Regions from separate parts of the Paraclostridium sp. AKS73 genome, predicted to be linked through region 2. Evidence: riboswitches for the same ligand, from Rfam matches in the RefSeq annotation. Region 2 holds a riboswitch; the other holds the start of a gene.
The links. A riboswitch is a leader RNA that binds a small molecule or an ion and turns the genes downstream of it on or off. The one in region 2 is predicted to bind cyclic di-GMP.

Region 1: another riboswitch for cyclic di-GMP. It lies ahead of flgB (flagellar basal body rod protein FlgB); the one in region 2 lies ahead of LEQ07_RS15165 (hypothetical protein).

The regions. Positions count from the first base shown of each region.
Region 1 is NZ_JAIXHU010000008.1:55,897-71,754, forward strand. Features, by position in the region: gene fliI (flagellar protein export ATPase FliI) at 1-910, opposite strand, end outside; gene LEQ07_RS07020 (FliH/SctL family protein) at 907-1,680, opposite strand; gene fliG (flagellar motor switch protein FliG) at 1,667-2,719, opposite strand; partial or broken gene fliF (flagellar basal-body MS-ring/collar protein FliF) at 2,733-4,192, opposite strand; gene fliE (flagellar hook-basal body complex protein FliE) at 4,329-4,643, opposite strand; gene flgC (flagellar basal body rod protein FlgC) at 4,656-5,060, opposite strand; gene flgB (flagellar basal body rod protein FlgB) at 5,065-5,391, opposite strand; cyclic di-GMP riboswitch class I at 5,730-5,816, opposite strand; partial or broken gene LEQ07_RS20940 (DegT/DnrJ/EryC1/StrS family aminotransferase) at 6,250-7,318, opposite strand; gene LEQ07_RS07075 (hypothetical protein) at 7,408-7,656, opposite strand; gene LEQ07_RS07080 (DUF1698 domain-containing protein) at 7,653-8,627, opposite strand; gene LEQ07_RS07085 (hypothetical protein) at 8,551-9,264, opposite strand; gene LEQ07_RS07090 (glycosyltransferase) at 9,257-10,690, opposite strand; gene LEQ07_RS07095 (hypothetical protein) at 10,781-11,071, opposite strand; gene LEQ07_RS07100 (tetratricopeptide repeat protein) at 11,104-12,036, opposite strand; gene LEQ07_RS07105 (glycosyltransferase) at 12,211-13,260, opposite strand; gene LEQ07_RS07110 (flagellin N-terminal helical domain-containing protein) at 13,347-14,159, opposite strand; gene LEQ07_RS07115 (flagellar protein FliT) at 14,270-14,590, opposite strand; gene fliD (flagellar filament capping protein FliD) at 14,609-15,858, opposite strand, start outside.
Region 2 is NZ_JAIXHU010000033.1:19,644-35,501, reverse strand. Features, by position in the region: gene LEQ07_RS15255 (hypothetical protein) at 109-537, opposite strand; gene LEQ07_RS15250 (CpsD/CapB family tyrosine-protein kinase) at 534-935, opposite strand; gene LEQ07_RS15245 (YveK family protein) at 937-1,629, opposite strand; gene LEQ07_RS15240 (copper amine oxidase N-terminal domain-containing protein) at 2,235-2,675, opposite strand; gene LEQ07_RS15235 (hypothetical protein) at 2,833-3,429, opposite strand; gene LEQ07_RS15230 (CpsD/CapB family tyrosine-protein kinase) at 3,544-4,176, opposite strand; gene LEQ07_RS15225 (YveK family protein) at 4,203-4,913, opposite strand; gene LEQ07_RS15220 (hypothetical protein) at 5,296-5,490, opposite strand; partial or broken gene LEQ07_RS23180 (LCP family protein) at 5,524-5,802, opposite strand; gene LEQ07_RS15215 (hypothetical protein) at 5,832-6,104, opposite strand; gene LEQ07_RS15210 (sensor histidine kinase) at 6,226-6,561, opposite strand; gene LEQ07_RS15205 (histidine kinase dimerization/phospho-acceptor domain-containing protein) at 6,558-7,586, opposite strand; gene LEQ07_RS15200 (hypothetical protein) at 7,929-8,306, opposite strand; gene LEQ07_RS15195 (hypothetical protein) at 8,420-9,226, opposite strand; partial or broken gene LEQ07_RS23175 (hypothetical protein) at 9,269-9,328, opposite strand; gene LEQ07_RS15190 (vWA domain-containing protein) at 9,346-10,293, opposite strand; gene LEQ07_RS15185 (LPXTG cell wall anchor domain-containing protein) at 10,356-11,087, opposite strand; gene LEQ07_RS15180 (BsaA family SipW-dependent biofilm matrix protein) at 11,124-11,816, opposite strand; gene LEQ07_RS15175 (signal peptidase I) at 11,938-12,456, opposite strand; gene LEQ07_RS15170 (hypothetical protein) at 12,480-12,836, opposite strand; gene LEQ07_RS15165 (hypothetical protein) at 12,860-13,099, opposite strand; cyclic di-GMP riboswitch class II at 13,353-13,435, opposite strand; gene grdD (glycine/sarcosine/betaine reductase complex component C subunit alpha) at 13,928-15,076, opposite strand; gene grdC (glycine/sarcosine/betaine reductase complex component C subunit beta) at 15,131-15,858, opposite strand, start outside.

The DNA of each region.
Region 1 (15,858 bases), on a different contig from region 2:
TTATCGACCCTTTATCAGACATCCCACTTCTTTCCATAAGTTTTGGAAGTAGTGCAAATACTGAGGGTGTGTATCCTTTTTGTGCAGGCGGCTCTCCTATAGCTAACCCCACTTCTCTTTGAGCCATTGCAAACCTTGTTACTGAATCCATCATTAAAATAACTTTTTTACCTTGATCTCTAAAATATTCAGCTATAGCTGTTGCGGTTAATGCCCCCTTTAATCTAAGTAAAGGTGATTTATCTGATGTTGCACAAACTACTACAGATTTTTTCATACCTTCTTCACCTAAATCTCTCTCTATGAAATCTAGTACTTCTCTACCTCTTTCTCCTATAAGCGCAATAACATTTACATCAGCTCTAGCTGTCTTTGCCATCATTCCTAAAGTTGTACTTTTCCCAACACCACTTCCTGCAAATATTCCTATCCTCTGCCCCTCTCCACAAGTCAAAAAACCATCAATTGCTCTTATTCCTGTAGGCATTATATTTTTTATTCTTGGCCTTTTCATCGGATCTGGGGGTTCATTTGAAAGACTGTACCTTTCTCCTCCTAAAACTTCTTCATCATCTATTGGATTTCCAATTCCATCAAGAACTTTTCCCAATAAATCATTACTACATTTGACACTAAGTGGTATTCCTCTAGCAACAACTCTACACCCAGGCGCTACTCCTGCAAGTTCTCCTAGTGGCATTAGAATTACATTTTTATCTTTAAAACCAACAACTTCACAGTTTATAGGCTCATCCGCATAATTATAAACTGTGCAAAGCTCTCCTACAAAAGCCTTTATACCTTCTACTTCAACAGTAAGTCCTATTATCTTCGTTACCTTACCTTCTGATATAACCTCTTTCACTTCTAAAACTTTATTTTTCAATCTTTCAAAGTCTATATCTATCATAAAAGTTCCTCTTTCACTTTTTCTAAAACACAGTCAACTCCTACTATCAATCTACCTTTATTGGTTTCAATTATTGCGTTTCCTGGTTCTATAAAGTCATCTGCTAGTATAAAGGATTCTCCTTTTATTAATTGTTGGCTTTTTAACTCATTTAATTGTTCATTAATTTTTTCTATATGGATTGCATTAGTTCTTATTACAAAATTTTCTTTAATTTCATATTCTTTTATAGTAGCTTCAAGTATATTATTCATAGAGTCTATATCTTTAAATTTTTCTTTAAGAACTTTTTCTGCTATAGATATACTCAAGCTAATAATGTCTTTTTTACTATCTTTTAAAAAGTCTGTAAATTGCTCATTGGATTGTAATAAAATATTACTTGCTTTATTTATAATCTCTTCTGACTCTCGTTTTGCTTTTTCAATATTATCTTCATATGATTCCTTGTATCCATCTTCATATCCATTTCTTAATCCTATGTTATGGCCTTCTTCATATGCTCTTTTTTTTATTTCTTCACATTCATTTTGTGCTTCTTGAACAATTCTTTCACTTTCTACTTGTGCATTTGATATCATATTTTCACAAGTATCCTTTGCTTGATGCAGTTGTTCTTCTATTTCTTCTTTGACTTTTAATTCTTCATTTTCATCAACTATTTCTTCATTATTAATTTCTTTTGGTTTAGAAGTAGTTTTTAAAGGCTTAACACCTTTAAAAACTATTCCATTAGATTTTAAAATACTGTTACTTTTAAATAAACTCATCGTCTGAACCTCTAGATAATGTTATTTCGCCAGCATCTTCAAGTCGTCTAACAACATTTACAATAGCTTGTTGAGCTTCTTCCACTTGAGATATCTTTACCTTGCCAAGTAAATCAATTTCTTCTCGTAATGCTTGTGATGCTCTTTGAGATTGATTTTTAAATATTGCAGTTGAGACATCCGCTGATGCTCCTTTAAGCGCAAATGCAAGGTCTTTAACATTAACTTCTTTAAGAATTCTTTGAATAGCCATATTATCAAGTCTAACGATATCGTCAAAGATGAACATGTTAGATTTAATTTCTTCAGCCAATTCTTCATTTTTCTGCTCGATAAATTTGATAATATTTTTCTCTGTTTTTCTATCAACATTTGTTAATATATCTACTAAGCTATTAACACCACCAGCACTTTCCATCTCTAACTTTCCTAAACTATTTAATTTTTCTTCTATAGCTTTGTCTATAGATTTTATTACAGCTGGTGATATGTTTGCTGTAGTTCCTATCTTAAGTGCAATTTCAAGCTTAAGTTCATCAGGTAATTCAGATAATACTACTGCTGCTTTATCAGGTTGAATATGAGCTAATATTATGGCTATAGCCTGAGGACTTTCACCTTGTATACATGCTAGTATTTGTTCAGGCTCAGCCTTTCTAGCTGATATAAATAATTTTGTATATGCATCATATTTTATACCTTCTAATAATTTAGTAGCTCTTTGACTTCCTAATGCTCCATTAAGTAAAGATTTTGCACAGTCAATTCCACCTTCTATTACAAACTCTTTTCCTTTATTTAACTCTATAAATTCTTGTAAAACCTCTCTTCTTTCTCTTGGCTTTACCGTATTTATATTAGCTATTTCAACCCCTATTTTTTGAATTTTTCTATCTGAAAGATTTTTTATTACACTTGAAGCTATCTCCGGACCTAATGTCATTAAAAGTATAGCTGCCTTTCTAGATCCTGTGACTCTTCTAAACTTAGGAATATCGCCTAAGTCATATGCATTACCTTTTACACCTTCTGTCTGCAAATAATCTCACCCTTTACTCATTTAACCAACTATTTACTAGGTCTGTAACTTGATCTGGATTATCAGCTGCAAATTGTTTAACTTCATCTTCTAAGCTAATATTTTCCTCATCTTCTTCTTCGTTACTATTTAATCTATTTTGTTCTAACTCTTCTAGTTTTTTGTTGATTAGTTCTATTTCATCTTCTTCATCTACATAATCTAGCTCACTAGATGCTTTCTTTTTCTTTATAATCATATAAATTATTGTACCTATTATTAAAAGTAAAATAATTACACTCAGTACACCTGCTATAATTAACACCCTTCCTAACGATTTGTCCTTACTTATAGCACTCTTTATAACTCCAAATGTAGAAGTATCTTCGTCTTTTGAGCCAAATCCCATAGAAACTACTTTAACACTATCTCCTCTTTTAGGTTGCATACCAACTGCATTTGCTACCATTCCTTCAACATTTCTTAGTTCTGCACTAGTAAGTGTTCCATTTATAGCAACTGAAGCAGTTATCCTATTTATGCCACCTTTAGCTTTTATTACTTTTGTCTCAGTTTTTCCAGTTTTATACTCTACTTCTTGATGAGTATCTTCATCTGTTCCTTTTCCACTTTCGTTAATATTGCTCATATTATTGTCTACAGCTCCACCTGAGTTTTCTCTTTCACTCGACTTGCTGCTTGATTTTGATTCCTTTGTAATTACTTTATTTGGATCTATTATAAGTTCAGTTTTTTCACTTGAATCAAAGTCCAAATCTGTATTAACACTAGCTCTTATATTTCCTTCACCAAATATAGGTTCTAATAAACCTAGTATAGATCTTTCTAAGTCTTTACTTAAATCTTTTTCAGCTTTAATAGATTCATCAACTTCACTTAAGCTATTTGTATGTACATTTCCTTTTTCGTCTATTAACCCATCTGATAATAACTTCATGTTCTGATCTATTACTTCAACATTTTGTTTTGGTACGTTTTGTGTACTCGCTGAAACAAGTGACATTATAGATATTACTTGATCTTGTTTTAATGTTTGACCAGGTGTTACATCTAGATAAACTGCAGCTTTACCAGGTACTGTTTCATTAGCAAATACAGATTCTTCTCCTTGTGTTATATGAACTCTAGCACTTTCTACTTGTGGAAAAACTTTTATAGTTTTTTCAATTTCACCTTGAATCATTCTTTGTTTTTTAATTTGGAATTCTTCATCAGTCATCCCAATGATGATCCCCCATCCATTAACTCAAATCCCTTAGATCCATTAGAAATGTTACTTGACAATTCCATTCTAAGTTTATCTACGTCTCCTTTGGGTACTAAAATACTATCACCTTTTATTTTAGTTTCTACCTTTTTTGACTCTAACTCTTTGGTTACCGCCGTAGCATCATTAGAATCTAACCCTGAAAAAAGTACTGCATACTTATTTGACTTTGCATAATTAATTCCAAATATTCCTGCTAAAATCAATGTTACAACTGCAGTTGCAATTATTATTTTCTTTTTTTTAGGAAGCTCAATAAATTGGTCTTTTTTTCTATCACAAAATCTTTTGTTTTTTGCGGAAATTCCTTTATATTCATTTAAAATTCTCCTTGCTATGAAGTTATAATTGGACTCTATTTAGCTCTTGATAAGCTTCATATATCTTATTTCTAACCTCAATCATCAACTGCATTGACAATTGCGCTTCTTGAGCTGACAACATTACATCATGCATAGAGACATTTTCTCCTTTTATAAGGTCTTGAATTTTTTGATTTGATTGTACTTGCTTATCATTAACTTTATCTAATGCTTCTTTTATTACATCTCCAAAGTTATTTTCTTTTTCAACTTTTCCTGTATTACTAGCTCCCGTAAGTAAATTATTATTTGTTGCTATATTGTTTATTGCATTTATAGTACTTATTCCACTCATAAACTACTCCTTTTACCTACCTATTTCTAAAGCTTTTGAAATCATACTTTTTTGTGCATTTAATGTATCTATATTTGATTCGTAAGATCTAGATGCTGTCATTAAATCAGTCATTTCAACTAAAATATCTACATTTGGATACTCCACATAACCTTGATCATCTGCATCTGGGTTATTTGGTTCGTATAATTTTCGAAGTGGAGACTTATCCTCCTCTATAGCTACTGATTTCACACCTAGCATACCTAACTTTTTATCATAATTTTCTTCAAATACAGGCACTTTTCGTCTATAAGCTCCGCCCTCTGATGTCCTAGTTGTTTTCATATTAGCTATATTTGATGATACAACATCCATTCTTAATCGCTCTGCCGAAAGTGCACTTGCACTTATTCTCATTCCTGAAAAAATGCTCATTTACTTACCTCCCTGTTATTACACTTCTACTCATCCCTAGTTTTATATTTGTCAAAGTTATAAGTGCGTTATATTCAAGAGTTGTAGCTGCCTGGTTAACTTTTTCATTTTCTAAATCAATATTATTCCCATCTTCTCTTACTTTTGATGAATTATCCGTTTTTATCTCAGGTTTAGTATTTTTATCCATAGAATCTTTTAGTGTATTTTCAAACTCTACATATTTTCTCTTGTAATTTGGAGTATTAATATTTGCAATGTTATTAGCAATAACTCTACTTCTTAATTCTGTTGCATCTAATCCTGATTTTATTAAATTGTAAACTTCCATTTTCCCCTCCAATGCTTAAAATGTTTTTTAGAATTAAAAAAAACTACTCTGAAAGAGTAGTTCATCACTTTTATAGAATATTATTACTAATTTTTTATTTGAAAATTAAAACAAAACGAGAAAAGAAAATTAGACATAATCATACCTTTATTGTTAATTTTTACATAAATAGCCTTTATAACATAAAGTATATACAAATTTATGTATTTTAAAAATATACACACTTCACCAATATGTATTAATATGATTTTATAGATTTTCTTAAAATTTTTTAGTATCTCTTTGCTTAATTTTACAATTTTAATATTAGCAATGATAACAAAAAGTTTTATTAACTCTTCGGTAACTGGCGAGCATAGCTTTTCAAAGCCTTAGCCCCTATAGTTTTGCGTAGCTAGATTTCCCTAGTTTTGCCCTTAAATATCATTTTTCGACTTACACTTACATTTTATACCAAAATGTTACTTATTTCAAGCTTTTACTTTTATTTTGGATAATTCTAAAATTTGATTTTTTTATAACATAATAATTCATCATTCTACATTAATTTGCAAAAGCTTCTCATTTAGTTTAATAATCGGCATTTTAATTTAAACCTTTATACTTTTTTTTGAAATTTATAAATCTTTTTTATATTTTTTATTTTCTTAATTTTAATAATTTTGATTGAATTTTTCTTGTTTACTTTTTTAAAATTAAAAAAACTAATTTTTTAAACTCAGTAAATTAATTATAAATAAATTCAAAGAGATATGAACTTTTGAGTTCATATCTCTTTGACGTGGTTGTTATCATTCACTAAATTCCACGTAATATTAAAACTGATAATCACTGTTTATAAATATTTTTAATGTTTATTTAGCAACTTTTCAATATTTGTATAATTTTATCTATATCTTTTTTATCTAAGCTTTCGTACAAAGGTAAACACAAAATCCTTTCAGATATACTCTCAGATTTAATAAACTCTTCTTTGCACTTTATATAATCTAATTTATTCAAAGAAGGATAAAAATATCTTCTAGGAAATATGTCATTATAATTCATCTTGTTTACACACTTTTTTAAAGTTTGTTCATCCCTAAATACAACAGGTAAATAAGAGTAATTTTCACTTGATAATAAATTCTGATTTTGAAATTCTAAATAATTTATATTTTTTAATTCTTTCATATAATACTCATATATTTCTCTTCTTTTTTACAATATTTTTTATTTCTGGCAACATACAAAGTCCCATAGCAGCTTGAAATTCGTTCATTTTATAATTGACTCCAAGACCTTCTATTTTTCCTCTGCCATCAAATCCAAAATTTATAAGTTGTTTTGCTTTTTGTACAAATCATCATCATTTATAACTATAGCCCCTCCTTCTATCGTATGGAACAGCTTAGTGCTATGAAAACTTATAGTCGAAATGTCACCGTAATTTAATATATTTTTATTTTTATATTCCACTCCAAAACAATGAGATGCATCATATATAACTTTCAATTTATTTTGCTATATGTTCTATCTCATCAATATTACACGCATTCCCAAATACATGTACAGGTACTATTGCAGAGGTTTTTTTATTGATTTTCTCTTCTATTTTCGATGTATCTATATTAAAACTATTTTCATCTATGTCTACAAACACAGGCCTCAAATTATCCCACACCATAGAACTAGTTGTTGCCACAAATGAAAATGGAGTAGTTATTATTTCACCTTTTAATCCAAGTAACTTGTATGCAAGATTTAATGCCATAGTTCCATTTGCTACAAGTACAATATTTTTCACTCCCAGGTATTCCTTTAATCTAACTTCCAATTCCCTTACCATTTTACCATTATTAGTAAGCCAACCTGATTGGTAAATTTCATCTATATACTGCTTATATTTTTCAATATCCGGTAAATATGTTTTTGTTACTGTTATCATAAACTACCTCTCAGTATTTTCTAATATAAAAATAGGTCGTTTATAAAATTCACTATTTTTATATATAGAATATTGGTCCAAATATTTATCTATAGTTTTTTATAAACTTCATTTTCTACATCATATTCTTTATTTTTTATAGATATGTACTTTTTATTTTTATTTTCAGCATATGCAATGTCTACTATATTCCACCCACTATTTTCAAACAATCTTATTTGATATTTTAACATTTCATACACTTCTTCAGGACTTACTATAGGAGTTAATTTATTACCTCCATGGTTATACCCCATTTGAAAAACTAAATACTTACATTTGTTTTTTAATAATTTCAAAAGTTTTCTGTATATACCATAAAGTTTTCTGTAGTTATATTTAAATCCTTATCGAAATCAACACCTGCATGATGTATAACATTAAAAAATATATAAATATCTCTATAATCTATATCTTTTATTTTTGATAAATCTACACCTTCTTCTATAACTTCTATGTTCTCCATATTAAAGTTTTCTTTTATTACTTTCATTAAATCACAGTGATTCCTATTTATCTCATATGCCAAAACTTTCTTATTTTTATATTCATTAGCTAGTGACAATGAAAAATATCCCGTATTTGCACCTATATCTCCTAGTGTTTTAAATTCAACTTCTGATATGAATTTTTTTACATACTCTAATCTCGTTCTATCACCTCTCCACTCTTCATTTATCTCTACTTTATAATCTATATGTTTAGATACAAAATCTGGTAAGTTTTGATAAATACTATGCTTTGATCCATCTTCATATAGTTTTTCTAATTCTCTAATATCCATCTTTAACCTTCCTTCAACTTCATAATTGTAAATATTTATAGTGTCATATCTTTTGTATATATCGTACTTCATATAAGAGTTCATAGTTTGTGTATCATTTAAATCGATTTTGCAATGATATACTAGACTTCTATTTTCTCTTTCAATCTGTTTTACCCCTCCATACCAAAAATACTTAACTTCATAATCTATTGGTTGTTTTTTTAAATCAATATTAAAACCTACATCAATTAAAAAATTTTCAAATATAGGAATATTAGCATCTACAAATAATTGCGACGGTCCCCATAATCTAGGGTTAGCTTCAATCATATAGTACTCATTCTTATATTTTTTAATTTCAACCATTATTAAGCCTTTATATTCAACATCTTTAAATAAATCTATAAAATCTCCATTAATTTTTTCTTTATGAATTCCAGATACTTCTGCCGCTATTATTGACTTTCCTAAGTCTTGTTGAAGTATGTTTTTTTGTGAAAACATATATACTCTCCATCTTTTTTAAATAATATAGTAAATAATATGACTGTCCATCCACATATTCTTGTATATAAAATTCATCTTCACTAAGTATCTTTAAATTTTCTTCCAGTTCTTCACGAGTTTTTATTATTATAGGCGAAAAAATATTACCACGTTGACTTATATAATTCTTAGGTTTTATAACTACAGGAAATTTATCAACTTTATTAACATCAATATTTTGGGGAGTTTTTATATTATAGTTGCTGCAAATTTTTCCAAATGAATATTTATCAGATATTTTTATATATAAATCTTCATCTACAATCGGAAGATGCATACCTAGCTCATATAAATAAATCCTATTTCCCAAAAAAAACCTATTCAAATACTCAGAACTTGGAAGAATTATAAATTTTTTTATCTCTTTGTTCTGCTTCAATATTTTACTTATTTTTTCCATTAAATTTAAGTTTAAATTACTATTTTCTCTTTTATATACAACGTATTTTTTGTAAATTGTATTTTCTATCATGTCATTTTTAGAACTAACAATAAACATTGGAATTTTGTATTTTTCACAAACTCTACAAAACGAAATTATAGCTCTTTGATTATATCCAGAGAATATTAAAATCCCTGTTCTGTATTTACTCATAAATTACCTCTTTTTGTTCACTTAACAATTTCTTATATACAATAAAATAATTCAATTTTAAAAATTCTATTATTTCTTCCTTATGCTTTTTATTTCTACACATACTTAGTCTCCATGATATGTATGCAGCTATTGAATTAAACAACCATAAATTTAAATCAATGTTTTTATCTTTTATATATTCATTTGCAGTATTTTTTAATTTTTCTAATTCTTCTATAGTATAAAAATCATATTCATTTGGCATATTATAAGAAATACTTTGTTGGTGTATTCTGTAAACTGCAACTTCCTCTTTTATAAAGCCAATATCTCCTCTTAACATCATTTTAAGATGTATAAATAAATCTTTTGATTTTGTATTTTCAGTTAAAATTCCCATTTCAACAGCATATTTTCTTCTAAATACAGTTGTAAGAATTCCCGTAATGTGTGGTGCTGTACTACCATAATTTATGAAGTATTCATATCCGTTGTTTATTGTATCTAGGGTAACATTAGTTTTATTTATTATTTTACCTTCATACATTAGCTTTACATTAGCAAAAACCATAGATAAATTTTCATTTTCCTCTAAAAGTTTAACTGCTTTTGATATATAGTCTTTTGATATCATAAAGTCATCATGATTAAATATCATTACATACTTACCGTCAACATAGTTATAAAAACTATTAAGTGAGTTTACACCCGCCCCTAAATTTTTTTCATGTCTTATATACCTAACTCTACTTTCATTTTTATATAATTGCATCATTTCATCTGTTCCATCACTTGAGCAGTCATCAGAAATAATGATTTCTAAATTTTCATAGTCTTGGTTAAGAAAGCTTTCTATAGCTTCTTTTAAATATAGTTTTTGATTGTAACTTGTTATAACTATTGATACTTTTGCTTTATTAGTTTTTGGCTCATAATATTCATAACCTTGAATGCAGTCTATCTTAGACTTGATTACTTCAAACTGTTCTTTATCAAAACATATATTTATAGCTTTTTTATAAAATGTCAAAGCATTTTCATAATCATTTTTATTTTCATAAATCCACCCTATGTTATAAAACACTTCTGCATTTAACAATTGCTTATTTAAACAACCTTCCATTACCTCTTCTGCACTTTGTATGTCTTTTAATTCTTTTAAAATTTCAAACTTATTCAAATTATATTCAATATCAGCTTCAAAATTATCATTATATATATTCAACAAGTTTTCAGCATTATTTAAATCTTTATGTTTTAAATATTCCTTTACATCTTTATTAATTTGAATCCTTTTTTTTACTTTATTTTCAAGTTCTCTAGAGTAAAAATAGTCATTTTTAAACTTTTCTAATAAATCAGAACTTAAAATACAACTAAAATCTTCTTTGTTTAATTTTCCAAGTAATTTAAGTGCATTACTATAATCTTGTTTCTCACACATACAAACTATTAAATCTAATTTTAATAAAATTTGTATTATATTCCTTAAAAAGAAAGGTTGTCTTTTTATAAATACTTTATCTAATTAATTTTAAAAGTTTTTATTTTTGTTTAGTATATTTTTAAATATTTCATATGATAAATCAAATTCATAATTTTGTATCGTTCTAAAAAATCTATAACATATAGATATAAATACTATTACATCATCTTTTGTTTCTCCCTTGAAATTTTTTATATATTCACTCATATTATGATTAGTTAGATTTTTTCCAATTTTAAATTCTATAAATTCATATAAATCTATATCATTTTTAATTTGATATATTAGCATCAAATCTTTATAATTTTCATTTAATTTATCAATTTCATTCTTACACATACTTAATAATTCAAAATCTGTTGAATCTCTTATTATTTTTTTATAAAAGCTTCAGACTCTTCTATATCCATTAAACATTCTTTTACATATGCAATATTAAAAATCGTATCAAAATTTGAAACATCAAGCATATACGCTTGTTTTAGTAAACGTTGTGCTTCTTTAAAATCTTGTACTGATATTTTGATAATAGCTTTTATGTTTAAAATTTGTATGTCATTTTCAAACATAGCTTCATTTTCTATTAATAATTTTTCTGCTTCTTTTATATTTCCTTGATTTATACTTAATTCAATCATAGATTTAAATTGTTTTTTTAAATTTTTCATATCAAGACTTTCATTAAAGTCTTTTTCAAAATTTAAAATTAAAAATTCTAATCCTTTTTTATAATTAGTATTAGATATTAATAAATGCTTCATTATTTTTAAATATTTAATTTTATCAAGTTCTTTAATTCTTTGGGTTCTAACTATATTTATTATTAGATTTTGATCTTTATCATTTATAAATTCTACTAATTCATCTTCATTTAATTTATCATTATAAATTAATCTCAAATAGTCATAACCATACATTATATACATTAAAAATAAGTTTATATATTTTTCGTCTTCCAAATTTCCATATATCAACATTTGCTTCAATGCAGGAACATAAAATTTAAGCTTATTTATATCCAATGTCGTTTCTTGATTTATTAAGTATTCATATAAATCTAAAATAAAATCTCTTCTATTATTAATTAAATATTCAAAATACATTTCAATTTTATTAAAATCAATTTCTTCCAACAATAAATTCAAATCATATTCTTTAAATCCAAAGTAAATTATATCCCCATAATAATTTTCTTTTTCTTCACTTAAAATCATTATTAATTCATTTAAATTTAATTTTTCTCCTAGTCTTATCTTATTAAGTAAACCATAATTATCTTCTATATTTGAAAAAACTTTAAACAAATTTTTTTATCTGATTTAGGTATATTTAACAACATAGCTTCTATACTACTTTTAAATATATTTTTCAGTAATAGTTAATTCTTTTTCATATACATATTAACTATTTCATATTCTTTTTTAATTTCACCAAACTCATAAACAATATATTATATATTTTACTTACTTGATTAGAGTTTATTTTTTTGATTCTATCTCAACTTTTTCATACATTCCTAAATTGTAATATATATTAATCATGTCTAGTTTAGCGTTTTCTCTAAAGCTTATCGTATCGCATACGCTATATAAGTCATTAGCTTGAGTTGATATTTCATAATTGTCTAATAAATACAAATATCTATTGTAATTATCTAAGCTTTCCTTATATTTTTTAAGGTTATTTTGACTTATTGCAATATAGCAATAAATATCAATATTCTTATTATCATTTTTTATATAGTCTTTACATAGCTTTTCACATTTTTCGTATTCATTTAACTCAATATATAATTTTGCTAGCCCTGAAATTACATATGAGTATGTAATTCTAGACTTATTGTATATTTTATGGCACTTTTCCATATAAATAAGAGCCTCTTCTTTTTCTCCAAAAGCTGAATAGTTCATAGCTAACTGATAGCATACGTAAGGGTTATTAGGATTGGCTTTTAATTCAGATAGTAAAATCTTCTCATTTCTATTAAGTTTTTTTTGTTTAACCTCTTCATTTTTATACATATATCCATAGTGATTAAAGTTAGCTATATCGTTAAATGTAGGTTCTTTGTATATTGGTTGTTCATGTATAGCACCTTCATATCTAAAATCTCTATCTTTTTTAAATAATCTAACAATAGACGCTTTGTTAAAAAGCGTTCTATCTTCTGACATTATGTTTGTTAATTCTATAGATGCACTACTATATTTTTTATGTAGCCCATTTTTAAAGAAATTAATTAAATTCTCATAGTTAACCAATTCTTCATCTGCATCTACTATAAGTATCCATTCTCCTTTTGCATACCCTACTGATATATTTCTCATTTGAGCAAAATTATCATTCCACTTTTCAAAATAAACTTTTTTTGTATATTTTTGAGCAATTTCAATACTTCTATCTGTGGATCCTGTATCCAAAATTATAAGTTCACTCTTTATATTGTTCATTAAAGGATTTAATGATTTTAAAGTGTTATCTAAATATTTTTCCTCATTTTTTATCATCATAACTATACTTAGCAGCATAATATTATATCCTTTCAATTTTAATTAAATTTAAAAATAAAGAGTAAAGCATATGCTTTACCCTTTAGTTTAAAACTTAATTATTATTATCTTAATAATTGAGTTACAGATTCTGGTTGTTGCTTAGCTTGTGCAACCATAGCTTGAGATGCTTGGTTTAATATGTTTAACTTAGATAAGTTAACCATTTCTTTAGCAACATCTACGTCTCTTATTCTAGACTCTGCAGCTGATAAGTTTTCAGAAGATGTAGTTAAGTTAGAAGAAGTGTATTCTAATCTATTTTGGATTGCTCCTAATTTAGATCTTCCGTCGTTTATAGATTCTAAAGCAGTATCTAAAGCAGTTACTAATGCAGTAGCTTCAGCTTCACTTCCAGCTTTAACAGCTGTACTTAATGTACCTTGTATAGTTTTTAAGTTTATATTAGATATAACTCTTGTTTCTTGATTTGCACCAGCTTGTATAGTCATAGTAGCATTAGTTCCATCTAATATAGTTTTTCCGTTGAACTTAGTTTCAGAAGCTATTTTACCCATTTCTTCATTTAACTGACTTAACTCTGTGCTTATCTTAGTTCTATCTTCAGCTGTTAAAGTAGAGTTTCCAGCTTGAACTCCTAATTGTCTCATTCTTTGAGCTATGTTTCCAGCTTCTTCTAAAGCACCTTCTTGAGTTTGTACCATAGATATACCATCTTGTACGTTTCTATCTGCTTGTTCCATACCTTTTATTTGAGCTCTCATTTTCTCAGATATAGCAAGACCTGCAGCGTCATCTCCAGCTTTAGTTATTCTTAATCCAGTAGATAATTTCTCCATAGATTTTCCAGATAAAGCAGTGTTTTTGCTCATTTGGTTAGTTGCTATCATAGCATTCATATTAGTGTTTATTCTCATGATTTTACTCTCCTTAGTTTTTTACGACATCCTTGTCTTTTTATTTTATATGCAATTACTTGGCCAAGTATCGCTTACAATATTATATATCGGAACCATTTAGAAAAACTTTACACTTTTTTATTAAAAATATTTAAATTTTCTTTACCTATGTTAATATAGGACATACTAGCTTTTTTTGATCTATTGTGTTCTTTTATTTCTTCTTTTGTACTTTCTATCTGTTCTTTTACTAAAGACTTTATAGTCTCATCTATATTAAGTATATTTTCTTTTAAAAGTATATCTTTAAATTGTTTTGAATTAGTTACATCATCTAGTATATTTTGTCTTATGTCTAAAAGTTCATTTATCTCTTCTATATCTTTATTCTTTAATTTATTTATTATATCTAATGATATATCTTTATATTTATTAGCAAGTTCAATCATAATTTAACCTCTTTAAGTTTACATTTGTGCAAAATAATTCATCTGTGAATTAAGTTTATTCATACTTGCTTCCAATTGACCAAATTGTTTGTATAATTTATTTTCTCTATCATCCATTTTTCTTTGAAGAAGCTTTATAGCATCTTCTTGTCTTTTTATTTGCTCTGAATAAAAATTATTCACAACTGATGAAGTTTTTTCAAGCCCGGCCTTTTTAGCAAAAACAGATGATGAAGTTCCTACATAATCATACATAGTATCTTTCATTTTTTCTAAAACACTATCATTTCCACCTGCAAATGCATCATATACTTTTTGACTGTTGTTTTGAAGTGCTTTTTTAAATTTGTCTTCATCTAAAGATAATTGACCCTTTTTTGTGTAATCTTCACTTGAAGTTAATCCACAATCCATTAAAAACTTCATATCGTCTCCAAATATTGCATTTTGCATTTTATCCATGAAGCTTCTCATCTCAGAATCATTTCTTAATAATCCTTCTTTAGCTTTCTTTTCCCATCTTTCAATTTCCTCTTCACTCATATCTTTCTTTTGAGCTTCTGTTAATGGAGGATACTCTTTATTTGCTTTTTCTGTAACAAGCGAATATATTTTATCCATTATCTTATTATAGTCTTCTACAAATTTTTTCATATTATCAACTACAGGTTGTACATCTTCTTTTGAAGTTATGTCACAAGTACCCGTAGTGTGAACATTATATGTTATTCCATCTATACTAAATGAATTAGACTCTTCATTTAATGTTTTTGTAAATGATCCATCTTTTGCTTTTACTTCTATTTGTGAATTTGATCCTTTTTCACTTCTTGAAATTCCTAAAAAGTCTAAAGTTCCACTTTCATTTCCAGAAGCATCTACTATTTGTAGCTTAGAATTCTCTCCTGTTTTAGTACTTTGAATAGTAAATTCACCTGTCATTTCACTATAAGATGCTTTAACATTTCCATCTGTACTATCATTTATCTTCTTTATTAAAGTGTCTACAGTATCAGCAGGCTCTTTTACTACTTTATTCCCATCTTTATCTAATACAAAATTCCCATCACTATCTTTTTCATATAAAGGTTCTGTTCTTATTGTTATCTCTTTAGATATATCTGTGTCTTTATCTCCGAATTTTATTGAAAACTTTTGCTCTCCACTTAAACCTAAAGATTCTAATGAGCTATCTTTTTTTATATCCACATTATTTATAGCTTTACTTGAACTCATTTTAGCTGATTGAGCTAGCTTTACAACATTAA
Region 2 (15,858 bases):
ACCCCTAAGCAATAATTTTTCAAATTTTCATAATGTTAAACTTGTTTGGTGCACTAAAATTTTCGCCGATTTTAGTGCATAAATTTTTTACGCTTAATCCCATTCTAGCTAATAAAAAATTATGTTTTCTCTATGAAAGTTAGTTATACATATATTAATATTTTGAGCGTAAAATTTTTTTGAGCAACGGACAAAGTCGTTGGCGACATGAGCGAAGCGAATTTTAGTGTTTCTTCTTTTTCTTTTTAGAAACTCTGCTTGAATCACTTTGTTCATAATAATAGCTATAGTACCCATACGAACCATTTTTTCTATATACTTATTAAGTACGGCACCAATTACATTAGCTTTAACTTTTTCTAGTCTTTCTTTTGATATTTTTGCTCTTTCTGTTTCTACATCTTTAGCTCCAACTACCAAAATTGTTCCATCTGCATAGTTAGCTAAAACCCCTGCATCCATAATAATCCCTATTGGTGGTGTATCTATAAATATATAATCGTAATAATCTCTTAGTACATCTATAAATTCTCTCATTTTTTAGATTCTAACATTTCCCCTGGATTTGGAGGTATCGTCCCTGCTGTTAAAATTTGAAGATTTTCTAATTCTGTATTTTGAACACATTGTTTTAACTCTTTTTTTCCTGCTAACACATCAGTTAAGCCTAGTGCATTAGGTTTAGTAAACATTTTGTGAACACTTGGATTTCTAAGATCTGCATCTATTAATAAAACTTTTTTTCCTTCTAAGGAAGCAAAACTAACAGCTAAATTAGATGAAACTGTTGTTTTTCCCTCATCTTGTTTAGAACTTGTTATTACTATCGTTTTCATTTCATTGTCAAGTTTTGAAAACTGTATATTAGTTCTAATACTTCTATAGCTTTCCGCTATTGGTGATTTAGGATCATTAAATGTTGTTATATTTATCATCTTATTTACCACCTTTCTTGCCTTTATTTTCATGAGGTACTACTCCTAGTAGTGGCAATCCTAAGTGTTTTTCTATATCTTGAGGTACTTTTATTTTATTATCTAGATACTCAAGTAAGAATATAACAAATAAAGATATCATTATTCCTAGTACTGCAGCTATTGCCACATTCATTACTTTATTTGGTTTTATAGGTGTTTTTGGTACAATTCCTTTGTCTATCACCTTTACACTGTTAGCTTTTGTTATTCGCTTAACTTCCTTAGTAAATGCTTTTGGTATAGCGTTTGCTATATCAGATGCTCTTTGAGGATTTGTATCTTGGACTGATACTGAAATTATTTGAGTGTCATTAACTGACGAGACGTTTATTTTATCGGCTATTTCTTCGTAACCACCTTTTATACCTAGTGATTTTGTTACTTCATCTAATACAGCCTTTGACTTTATTATTTCTCCATAAGTTACTGCTAGCTTTTCAGAAACGTTTATCTGGTCAGTTGTTATGACATCTGTTCCAGGTGCTTTATCGCTATTTACCAAAATTGTAGTATTTGATTCATACACTGGACTTAATACAAAAAAACTTATGATTGCGCTTACTATTACTGCTACTGATGTTATTAAAACTATTATCCATGCTCTTTTTTTGATAATCTGAAAATACTCTTTTAAGTCGATAGTCTCTTCCATTTTTCCCTCCATTTTCTTGTTTTTCTGCTTGTTTTCTTCGTTTTTCTGCCTATATTAATCTATTTTACGTGCTATATATTAGCATTTTCATCCATATTTGTATATAGTTTCTACAAAGGCTCTCTTTATTTTACATATATCGACTTTTTCAGAATATTCTTTAGCGTTTTTTCTACATTTCTTTTTTTACGCTTAAATAATTTATGATTAACTCATATTTGTTGATAACTTATGAAGTATAGTCACATCAAAATATTAGTGAAAGTAAAAAATTACATTTTGTCTTCCGTACTAGTTTGAGAATCATTATTTTGTGAGTTATCAGTACTATCATTTCCTCCATTTGTATTGCTTCCGTTATTACCTTCAGTGCTACTATTGTTATCTCCACTAGATCCATTATTTGAATCAGTATTATTATTATTCGAATTGTTATTGTTATTGTTACTGCTATTGTTTGAGTTGTTACTTGAATTATTGTTGTTATCTGGTTTACTAGTAGTGTTATTATTCGAATTACTATTATTATTGCTTGGTTTACTTGGCTTGCTAGGCTTTGTTGTAGTTTGAGGCTTTTCTTGAGTTTCTTTTTAGGTTCTTCTTTTTTACTTCAGAACTATTTTGAGGTATTTCTTTTTAGGTTCTTCCTTTACTTCTGAAACAGTTTCTTTTTCAACCTTGTTATTTATTATTAGTTTCCCATCTTCTATATCAAAATTTAATAAATTAGCACTTTTTAAAAACTCTGGAGATACATATACCTCTTTATTTTCGTATATTGGTTTTGTATCTATTGGAATTTTGTATCCGTTTATTTCTTTTTCTTCTAATGGATAGTAATTTTCATCTACTTTTGCAAAAGATGATTTATTTTGAATTATTACTTCTTTTGAGTTTACATTTACTTTTAATTCTTCTTTAGATTCTTTTACTTCCCCGCCTAGTTTTTTTACTAATGTTTTAAAAGGTACATAATCTTGTCCATTTTTTTCAACTATTTTTATTTCATTTGCAAACGCAAGTGTTGTTGTAGATAATGCTATCACCGTTGTTAGAGCTAATATTTTTTATTTTTCATAGTATACTCCTTTCTACTTTTATATTTCTACTAATTCATTTGTATAACTAAGCTTTTATTTTCTGATGTATATTCCCAATTTGGAGCTTGGCTATCTTTGCTAAATGCTTTTATTTCTAATTTTTCTATTTTTTATCTTTATTTAAATCCTTTATTGTTTCTCCTAAAAACTTCATTTGGCTTAATGCTTTTTCAGGTTGTTTTATACTTTCAAGACTTAATGATATTTGAGTTTTCCCATCTACATCTTTTATAGATTCTACTGCATAATATTGTGGTACACTTTTAGGTTCTTCTTTTATTGTGTGATATGTTTGAACTTCTACTTGTTGTTGATCTACTGCTTTTATAAGAGTTTGAGTTTTATCTGCTTCGTAGTTGAAATCTTGTGCTTTTTCTTTATCGTCGAATATATAAATATTAAAGTTTTTATTCATATCCTTTATTATATTTTTTGAAAGTTGTCCCATTTCCTCTTTATTAAAGTCCTTTTTTTCTAAAACTACAAATGTGTTTATTCCATCTTTTTCTTCTTGTTTTATAATTTCATAATCATTTTTAGATATGTTTATTTCTGATTTAGAGCTAGATACTCTAGATACGTAATGTTCTTCTTTTGATTTAAAAGATCCTCCCATGAGTGTAAATCCTACTACTACAACTGCAGTTAAAGAACAAGCTATAGCTATAACAAGTTTTTCATTTCTTTTATACTTCATCATTATTTCCTCCTAATTTTCACTCTCTGATATAATATAACATTTACTTATTTATTTTTTTGCCTAAATCTGTCGAACAAAAAAGTTACCTTGAAAATAGGTAACTTTTTAAAAGTTTTATGCTCCATAGTAATAGTTATAGTATCCGTAAGATCCATTAGTGTCTTCAAACTTGTTAAGTACAACCCCTAGTATGTTAGCACCTACTTTATCTAATCTTTCTTTTGCTATTTGTGCCATTTCTATATCTACTTCTTTTGATGCAACTACTAATATACTTCCGTCTGTATATGTAGATAGTATTCCTGCATCAGTTATTATTCCTATTGGTGGTGCATCTATAAATACATAATCATAGTAATCTTTTAAAGACTCTAAGAAGATTTTCATTTTTTTAGATGCTAACATCTCTGCTGGGTTTGGAGGTATTTTACCGCAAGTTAATACTTCTAAACCATCTACTTCTGTTTTGTTAACACATTCATCAAATGATTTTTGTCCAGTTAAAATATCTGTGATTCCATGAGTGTTGCTTATGTTAAACATTCTGTGTACTGTTGGGTTTCTTAAGTCTCCCTCAACCACTAGTATTCTTTTACCTTCCATAGCAGCAAAGCTTACTGCTAAATTAGCTATTACTGTACTTTTACCTTCATTTTGCTGAGAACTTGTTACTAGTATTGATTTTATTTCTTTATCTATATTTGAATATTCTATATTAGTCCTTATAGTTCTGTATGCTTCTGATATTGGTGATTTTGGATTTCTTTTAGTTATTAGTTTTTTAGCATGCTTTTTCTACCTTTCTTTTCTATATTTTCGTTAGGTACTACTCCTAGCGTAGGTAAGTTTAGATATTTTTCGATATCTTGAGCTGTTTTCATTTTTCTATCCATAAATTCTAATAAGAATACTATGAATAGCCCTATCATAAACCCTAAAACTCCAGCTATTGCTACGTTCATAACCTTATTAGGTTTTACTGGTTTTTCAGGTACTCTCGCCTTATCTATTACTTCAACACTGTTTGCATTTGTTATTCTTTTTGCTTCTTTAGAAAATATTGTAGGTATAGCATTAGCTATTTTCATAGCCTTGCTTGGACTTGTATTTGTAACACTTATAGATAATATTTGAGTATCCTTAACTGGCTCTACTTTTAAACTATTAAGTAACTCATCATAAGTCATGTTTAAATCTAATTTATTTATTACTGAATTTAGTACTGATTTTGATTTTATTATCTCACCATATGTTAACGTTAACTTTTGAGTAACATTTAACTGATCTCCTGTTATCATGTTATTAGTTGCAGCACTTTGTTCTGCATTAACTATTAAAGTCGTACTTGCTTGATATTCTGGTTTTAATACAAAGAAACTTATAAGTCCGCTTATTATCATTGCTATTACAGTTATTAGTGCGATTATCCACGCTCGTTTTTTAATTATTTGGAAATATTCCCTTAAGTCTATCGTTTCTTCCATTTGGCCCTCCTCTTAGTGTGTTTTTCCCCATACGATTTATGTATCGACCCCTTATTTTAAAACTTTACACCTTTTAGCTAAATTTTTCAATTTTTTTACACGTTTCGCCAAAATTAAAATCCCCTATTCCTCTTACAATATAAAAAAGCTATCTAATTTAGAGTATAGAATAGAAAGCCTTTAAGTTTTAGCGACCTTTAAAGCGTTCTTTCCGCTTTGGGAGCAAAACTCAAAGGCTTTCTATCGATACCTACTCTAAATAGATAGCTTTTTTACCTCACTTATTGTTGAGTGTAATTTTTATAATCAAATATGAATTTTTTAAGTTGTTCGTTATTGTATTCTTTATCCCAAAGAATTACCCATCCTTTTTCTTTGCTTACTATTTTCCATCTCTATGTCCTTCAAGTGGGAATTCAAGTTGTGGGAATTCTGTAAAGTTCATTTTTATAACTTTATTAGCTAATTTAAATATTTCCATTGGAGGTATATTAGTTTTTGTATATCCTAATATAGTGTTTCCTATTTCCATAAGATCTCCTGGATTGCTTGATAATTTGTTATATGCAGCTTGCATAACAGTTCTTTGTCTATTATCTCTTTGATAAGCATCATCTGCATATCTTATTCTACTATATGCTAGAGCTTCTGCTCCATTTAAAGTTTGTTTACCAGCACTATTTACACCTGGAATATAACTTACCTCTTTAGGTAATACATCTATTTCAACTCCACCTAAAGCGTCTATAATTTTTTCAAAAGAGCTAAAACTTACAACAGCATACTTATCAATTTTAAGTCCAAAGTTTTTATCTATAGTTTGAAGTAAAAGCGCAGGCCCCCCATAAGCGTAAGCATGCGTTAATTTTTCTTCTCCATAACCTGGAATTTGAACATAAGTATCACGTGCAAGAGAAGTTATTCTAATATCATTATTTTTTCATCGATAGTTAAAACCATCATGGAATCAGATCTATTTCCCTTATCTAGATTGTTTCCATCAACTCCAGCTAATAATATATTAGTTATACCATCTTTATCATCAGCTTTTTCAACCTTTTCTTTTACATCTTTAGCTGCACTACTATCATATATAGAGTTTAGCTTGAAATAAAAATATCCAAAAGCCACCATCGGAACAGCTACAATGAAAACAACTAATCCTATGACTATTTTTTTGAAAGTGCTCATAAAATCCTCCCTATACTAATTATTAATTTAGATATCCATATATTAGCACATATAAATATCGGTTGCTACTTATTTTTCTTTAGCAAAAAGTAAAACCAAGAATTTAATTTTCATCCTTGGTTTATTGATTACATTCTATAAGTATCTCTGTTCCTATTCCAACTTCACTTTTAATTTTCAATTTATAGTTGTATAAATTAATTATTTGAGCTGCAATAGATAGTCCTATTCCAAAGCTATTGTTATATTTTCTTGATTTATCAACTCTATAGAATTTATCTGTTATCTTTGGAATTTCTTCTTTTTCTATTCCTATACCATTATCTTTTATAGATATGTATATTTTCCTTCTTTCTTTGTACACTTTTATTTTTATTTCCTTTTCATCTTTTTCACAGTATTTTATAGCATTGTCTATAAATATTATGAAAAGTTGCTTAAAATGTTTCTTGTTCATATAAATATAAGCATCTTTTCACACTCAAATTTAAAATCAACATCTTTTCTTATGACTTCAAAGTCATATATAATTTGATATATTGAAGCTTCTAAGTTTATTTTTTCTATTTCTTCATCAACTATTGTTTTGTTGTCTAATTTTCCAAGTTCTAATAAATCATTTACAAGTTTTGTTAATCTATCAACTTCATCTAAACTTATTTTAAGCGATTTATTTAGTGTTTCAGGATCATTTTTACCCCATCTATCTAACATCTTTAAATGTCCTTTTAATATGGTTAGAGGGGTTCTAAGTTCGTGTGATGCATCTTGAACAAACTGTCTTTGTACTCCAAATGAGTGTTCAACTGAGTCCATCATTTCATTAAATATTATATTAACTTTATCAAACTCATCTTTTGGATTTTGTATATATACTCTACTTGTTATTCCTTTTTCTTGTACTTCTTTCATAGTGTTGCTTAAGTTGTTTAATTTTTTTATAAACTGTCTTGATATATATATTCCTGCTATTAAACTTATTATTAATCCTATTATCAACATAAAAACAATTATAAGGATTGTATTTTCCAGGAAATCATCATATAATTCACTTTCTCGCTCTAAATACATATAGTATTTTTGATCACCTATATGCACTGGAGTTATTAAGCTTACCTTGTCGTTGTTTACGCTCAAAGATGTATCTATAATATATGAACTTGGTTTTTGATAATTGAAATGTTTAGGTTTTTCATCCATTGTATTTAAAATTTCTTTGTTATCTGAATTATATATAATAGCATTTAAATTCATAGATTCTAAAATTTCTTTTTGAACTTCATATGAGCTATTGCTATTAAGTAAAATTTCTAGTTCATTAGCTCTTGATTGAATTTCTTCTTTTTCATATTTTATAGTCCAAACTCTAAATACTATAAATTGAGATATATAAGTTATTAAAAATATTACTACTATAGATATAAATGATATAAGGGTCATTTTCCAAAATGTCGATAAAGATTTTAGCTTTTTTATAATCATATTAAAACACATCCTTAATAATTACTGCTGTTTACAAAACCTCATATTCTTATTTTATTAATTTTAATATATACTTTAAGCTTATTTATTGTAATCTCATTATATAAAGTTTCATTACCTTTGTCATCTTATTTTCTCACACAAAAAGACTGAGCTATACTTGGAGCGAGGGATTGAATTTTATGTTGCAGCGACATTCATTTTTCATCCAACACAAAAAGACTGGCTTATATTTTGGCGAGGGATTTGTGCTGTATGTTGCCGCGACATTTACAAGCATCTTCACAGCTTTTATGGAGCAAAACATACACACAAATCCCGAGCCCACCATTAACCCAGTCTCTAATCATACTTAAGTTTATTTTCTACATATGCTTTATCTTGCCAAAACATATCATTCACTAAAGTATTACTTACTTTTATATTAATGTTATTGTTATCTTTACCTATAAATAACTTCCCATCTCTTGCTTTATTTTCATCAATATTTTTTTTATCATTTACGTACTCTTTAAATTTAACCCATTTAGTCCTATTATCTGCAGAATCTTCATCTATCCATACCTGAACTTTTTCATAATTCATAGGTACAATTTCTTCTACATCATATAAACCTTCTGTAAAATAGTTCTTTGAAAAATCCTTATTACTAGATATATCAGTTTTTTCACCTCTTAAATAAAAAGGCATAGAGGTTTTCATGTTTCCGTTTAAATCCACTGTATATTTATGATTTTGGCTACCTGAATTCCCAATTATTGATATAGAGAACCTATCATTACGATTTACATCACTATCTTTAACTACCGTCCAGTTTCCATTTTTATCTTTCTTTACGATTTCTTTTTTATAGTTACCTTTCCCGTTTGATAAGGTATATCAACTATAGGCTTATTAAATGCTTGTTCCTTATCACTTCCATTTATAGGATCTTTATATTTAATTTCTGCATTTGCATTTGTGGGAATTTTCTCACCCCCAAAGTATGGATCTTTAGTTGAAATATCAAAACTTACTTTAATCCCCCCTGTAAGTTTTCCATTTCCAGCTTTTTTATTTGCAATAATATTACCTATTTTAAACGTTATTTCATCTTCGCCTTTTGAGTTTTCAGATACAACAACATTTTCAGGCGGTATCTGTATTTCATTTCCATCTAAATCTGTTATCTTAAAGCTTTTATCCACTATATTAAACTCTTTTGAAACTACATCATGTATAATAGATTCTTTAGCTACTGAAGCATTTATATTTTCTTTTATTTCATTACTTATATCATTAAATATTCCATTTATACTATTTAAATCTTGAGTATAATATTTATCTGCATATTCACTCGGATCAATTACATTTTGAATAGTTTTTAAAAAGTTTATAGCTTGACTTTTTTCCTCCTCAGGAGCATTAGTAAATAATCCTACACTATAAAATTTAGCATCTTTATATCTATGATTATTATTTACATATATAGTCTCTGGATTTGGATTATATCCAATTCCTCCAATAGTAACTTTTGTAGGAGCTCCGTACCCTGTAAAGTATCTATAGTACTCTCTTTGCGCACTCTTAACGTGTATGTCAAATCCTGTATATCCCCAATAATCTCTAGAGTTCACTGGCAATCCATCTGAAAAAAACACTACATATTTATTAGCTTCATCTCTTGAACTTTCTAAAAGATTTTGTGCTCTCCATATACCATCTTGAGTATTTGTTCCTCCACCTGGGTTTATATTATAAATAGCTCTATTTATTTTGTTTAAATTTGATGTAAAGTTTGTTTGAACTTCAGAACTTGCTCCTGGTTTATAATATTGGAAAAGTTATAGTTGTATGAAAAATTCGCTACAGATATTCTAACTTGGTCATTATTACTTCCGTTTAAAATATTTTTGCTTAAATTTTTAGCTGCAGTTTTTACTTTGTCTATTTTATCATTCATACTTCCTGACGAATCTATTACAAGTACTATATCAGCTTTTTTAGAATTTTGAATCGATCCTTCCCCTTTTGCTTCTAATGTTATATTATATGTTCCATTTTCATTTATTTTAGCGCTTTTATTGATTTCTAAATTTTTATTACCTTGACATCTTTCAGTATTTTGTGTTGTTTGTGGTGCTGATTTATATTCTGCTTGTATAGCTTCTGGATTTACTTTTTCTACTACTTTGTCCAAAGTAACTTTAGCATTAGGAAAGTTTTCTAATACTTCTTGTTCACTGTTTTCTAATTTATATCTAATCTCTGATTTTAAATTTAAAGATTCATTTTCACATTTTTGAGCATTATCTTTTAGTTTTGCTTCAAAAGATAAATCTACTTCTTTTGAAGATATATCTCCTAAATTAACGCTTATACTATCTTTAGAGTTTGTTACTTCACCTTTTATATTTTCCTTTTCTTTAATTCCGTTTACGGAAATATTCTCTGAACTTATTTCAAAGTTGTCAGATATTTTATTTTCAAAAGACGTATTTTTAATATTTAAATCTTGTTCATTTCCTTTTATTTTTAAATTTACTTTCAACTGTGTATCTGATATTTTTTCAGTGCTTTGTTCTAACAAAAGTTTATTATCCAGTGTATGTATTGGATTTTCGCTTGCTACTTCCTTAATAGTTAAATTGTTTATTTCTTGAGCATATGAAGTAGATTTACCTTCAATATTCCCTAAGCTTGATATAATTAACATTGTTAGTACCATTACACAAGATACTAATCTATTTTTTCATTTAATGTTCCTCCACACTCCTTGCATAAACATATTTACTTTTTAGAGTTCTTGTTTTTTCTACTAATTAATAAAAGTAAAATACTAGTTATCCCTAATATTACATATATAAAAATCCCATCTTCTCCTGTTTTTGGCGATTCGCTCCACATATCATCCTCATCTGATTCTAAATCATTTGGATATTGATCTGTTTTATCTTTGTTATCAACTTTATCTGATTTATCTAAAGTTTCTTTATCATTATTTTTACTTTCATCTTCACTTCTAACTGCTGTAAATATCCAATCTATCTGAGCAGATTTATTTTTATATTCATTTCCAGTAGATGCTCCATCTAATTTGACTTCCGCAATAAGATTTTCTTCTTGCCCTGGATTAAATACTCCTAGACTTATACCTTTTGTTAATTTATCTTCTCCATTAACTGCTTCATCATATATGACTTCATCTTTATATGAAATTTTTAAATCTAGTTTATCTAAAAGATCATATTCTTCTTTTGGACTTACTCTCTCTGCTCTTAAGAAAAGTTCGTATGGGTATTTATGCTTATTTTTAATTTCTAAAGTTCTTCTTATATAATCTCCTGGAATCATGTTAGGGTGTTGTAGAAATAAATCATCATCAGGTATGTATACTAATTCATTCGCATTTCCCAATAATTCAACATTAGGTGGAGCCAATGTATCTGCATCCACCTTTATAGTTGTTATTATTGAAAGAAGTGAAGTGACTACTAAAATTTTTCTTAGACAGCTTTTCACATTCTCACTCCTTTATTAGATTTTTTAATTATAATCTTAGTTTTTTTGATTTGGTTCTTCAGAATCTGTTGGACTTACAGCACTTTGATTTTGTAAGTTACTAAAAGTATCTTTTAATCCATCTGCTGTAACCCAATCTCCATATGCATTATTTGATGCTTGAATAGAGTCAGCTTGAACATCTACGTCAAAACCTAATCCTCTATACTCATTTCCTGCATCACTAGCTAATGTTACAGAGTCAAGTAATGTATTAGTATAATCACCTTTAGCTACTTTTCCCATATAATAATAATATCCATCACTTCCAGCAAACCAAGTTCCACTATTTTTACTTTCATTCACATTTTTTTTAACGACATTTAATTCTATATTACCAGTGTCTAATTTTTGTCCATTTACTTCTGCTATTTCTTCTCTAACTTCATTTCCACTACCATCTTTTGTTACTTTTACAAATTTAGGTATGAATTTAACTCTTATAAATTGATCATATGTTGTAGTATTTTTTACTTGTACATCTTTATTTACATTATCACCCGGAAGCATGTTTTCAGGTTTTTCAAATTCCTCGATTATTTTTATTCCACTACCATTATTATCACTATTTGATGCTGTGTTAAAAGTATTTGTTGCTTTATCTTGAGATGTAAACCATGCAAGTGTTCCCCCTATTACACCTACTGTCAGTACTCCTGATACTGCTAACGCTTGAACTTTCTTATTCATTTTATTCCCTCCAAAATTAAATATTTACTCAATCTATGTAATCAGCACTTACTGTTACAGTTGTTTTATGCATCCGCTTTTTCTCTTTCTTTATTTTGTCTTTCTTCTTCATCTATAGATTTTAGTTTTTTCTAAGGTTGCTACCTATAGCACTTAATGCTGTTATTGCAAATATTCCTACTATAATTAGTGATAGGTGTGACTTCATCCATGACATAGCCATTCCAACCCTCGGTATACATTTAACAACTTTACCTATAACTGCGTTTGATTCTACTGGATTTTGATCCTGCACATTATTTGCATCACCTTGTGTTATGTATTTTATTCCTGCTCCATCTTTTATGATTTCTTTTACTCTATGTGTTGTTATGTTTCCTGAATTTTGACTTTTAAATGTTATTACATCCCCTACATTTATTTGTTCAGGTTGTAATTCTTTAGCTATTACTAAATCTCCAACCATTATTGAAGGTTGCATACTTCCTGTCATGACTGTAAAAAATTTATGTCCCATTATAGTTGGCTGTTTTCCCTCTTTTACAGACTTTACCATAATAAATGATATGGATAATAAAGATATTAGAACTACATAAAAAAGTATATTTCCTAATTTTTTTAACATTGTTTTATTTTCCATAGTATATTCTCCCTGAAATTATTTTACCTAGTACATAAATTTTCTAGTATTTTATGTATTCCTTGATTTTCAATATTGTTCCAAGTTCTTTTATATGCATCTTTCGTAGCCTGTACAGCCTCTGCTTTTACATCTACTATCAAAGTCTTATTTTTATATCTTTCTTGTAATTCTTCCGGAATGTTTGCGCTTACTGATTTTAAAATTTGAGTTGTTTCTTCGTCATTTAAAACTATAGTGTTATAGTAATAATAATTGTCGTTGCCATAGATCCATTTATCATCTTCTGTTGTGTTTTGATTTGCTGTTATATTATTAGTTTCATAGTTTAATGTTACTAAGTTAGTATCTCCTGGCCATGCATTTCCTTTTTCATCCACCCACCTAGGAATTATACATACTCTTATAAGTGCTGGTGATGTACTATTATTTTTATTTTTACTGCTTTGCTATATTCATCTCCATTCCAATTTTTAGGCGGTGTAAACGTTTCACTTACTTCTATATTTATATCCCCCAAATTTAATGTATTGGTTACTTTATCTTTGGATGTCAAACTTGCATATGATATCTTTTGAACGGTGACGATACATATTAATAAAAGTATAGATATTGCTCCAACTTTAATTCTTTTTCTACTCATTTAACTCTCCTTAATTTTTCATAATAAAAATTATCTTCGATTTATTTCATAGTTTATCTACATTTTTAGCATAAAAATTCGCTTCACTCATGTCGCCAACGACTTCGTCCGTTGCTCAAAAAGCTTTTTTATGCTCAAAACATATAATATTGATATAACTAAATTTTATAGATTTTCCACAAATTCTTAGTAAATACAACATTTTTAGCATAAAAAAGGCTATTTAAATGATAAAAGTAATTTTATACTTATATCTTTAAATAGCCGGTTGCACTATTAGCTCCATATGTTTCAAGTGCCCATATACAAACATATTTCATAGCCTCTATATTTAAACCTATTATATCCCTTATTAATTTATTCTTCTTTTTTATTATACTGAAAAATATTCCCTAAAGCACCCTCAATCGTTTTCCATTTTTTACATTTTATTTGTTTTATCTTATTTTTTAATTACTTTAATCAATATATTAAATATTATTTTTTTCAAAAATTAATTTACTCATTATTACGACATTTTCACTATTTATTTTACATAAATTGATAAGCTAATATTCATTTTAATTTATTATAATTTTGAAAAAATACCCAAAAAAAGACTAGGTTATCAGTTAGGCGAGGGATTTGTGTGTATGTTGCAGAGGCATTTAAATATCATTTTCTCAAAAAAAAGACTGAGTTGTCAGTTAAGTGTAGGATTTGTGTGTATGTTGCAGCGACATTTACAAGCATCTTCCCAGCTTGTATGGAGCAAAACATACCACAAATCCTACACCCACTAATAACTCAGTCTTCAAACTACTTCCATGGCAAGGATTCGTTTTTTAATTATTTAGCAGTATAACCTGCATCTAGAAGCATCTTAACACACGCTTCTCCTTTTCCATCAGCAACAAGAACTATAGGCCCCGTACATCCCATACCACTTTCTGCATAAATTCCATTCTTCCATAAAACTTTAACCGCATCTTCTAAATCCATTATATCTATACCAGATATTTGATGAGTAACAACTTCTTTTGCCGGCATAGCTACTTCCTCATCATTATCATTCTTAACTTCTTTCTTAGTTAAAGCAGCTATAATATCGTCATATTTAGCATTTTTAACATTTTTAAATTCATCTTTTGATACCTTAGTAACATCACCTTTAACAACGTCATAAGCGTATCTTAATGCATTTGCAACAACTGGAGAACCAGATGCTCTAGATAATATTAATATCTTTCTATCATAGTCTTCACCTACACCAGGACCATATCCAAATCCTTGTGCTTCATAATCTCCACCAGTAGTAAACGAAGAGAATACTTTCATAAATATATTTCCACTTAAAGTATCAGTAACCATAACATCTGGAGCCCCACATAATAAGTCATTTCCTCTCATTACGCAACCACCATCTGCTCTAACTGATTCAGCAAAAGATATATCGTATCCATTTGCTTGTAAATCTTTTAAAGCTTTTTCTACTTGTCTAGCACCGTCGACATTTAATATACCAACAGTAGGTTTTTTGATTCCTATAGACTTAGCTGTAGATATACCATAAACAGCATTTCTAACCATAGCTTCTATTCTGTTTGTAGCACTTGTTCCTGTAGTAGTAGCAAGTATCATTTCTTTTCCTCTACCTGGAGTTATAACTCTACCAACTGTAGAAACTCCTATAGGGAAGTTGTAATGCATAGTTACACAAGCATCTATGTAACCTGAGTCTAATAATTCTTCCATTTTAGAATGCATTTCGCTTTCTTCATTAACTTCAACAACCTCAAGTTCAGTTTCAACTTTAGGCCCTATTAAAACTATATCAAATAAATTTGACTTAGCTAGGTGAGCACCTTTAACTAAATTTTCAGTTCCATGCTCACTACCTAATGTAGTCAAACCAATTCTAACTTTTTTACCAAATTCGCCGCTTTCAATAGCATTTGCTATATCTAAAAAAGTTTCGGCTATAATCTTTTTAGGCATAACCAGATCTCCCCTCAAAATGAATTTTTATAAAATTCTATACGTCTTCTATTCCTACTCTTCTATTAACATATCTTGAGCTAATTTTTTCATAGATTGTGCTATAATTTTCTTGATTTCTTCTTTAGAAACTGCAGCTGCTTCTTCCTCTACACCTTGATTTCTCTCAACTATGAAAGAAACTCCATCGAATAAGTTAGTCATTCTTCCTAAGAATAAACTTCCCTTACCAACTACCATAGCTCTGTTTTTATCTCCAGAAGTTAAATCATCTATACCAAATCCTATATATGGAACTCCTGAAGGTATATGTCCTTGAGTTGGAGCCCAACCTGGTATACCTTTTTCGCTTACAAAGTTCTTTAATTCTTTCTTTTCTAAGTCTCCACGCTTAACAGCAAGAGCACCTATCATTTTATAGTTAGCTTCTGGAACATCCCCAGCTCCAGCAGGCTTAGTTATATCTGGGTTTTGCATTTCAACTGAGTAAACATCAACATCAGTTATTTTTAAGTTAGCTCTATCAAGTCCACTAGTTATTAATGCAGTCATAACAGCTTGTGGAGAAGATCCAGTTCCAACACTGTGTTTTCCTGTTAAATCAGTTCTTATTATTGGGTTAACTCCATCGTTTTCAGAAACTAAAACAGCGAATCCTCCAACAACGTCTTCTAATACTGGAAGGCCTTTTTTAACATGGTCTTTAGCATTCATTCCAAGTTTAGCACTAGCTCCACCTGCAACTACCATAACATTTTTATATACTCCTGATTTAACAAGTG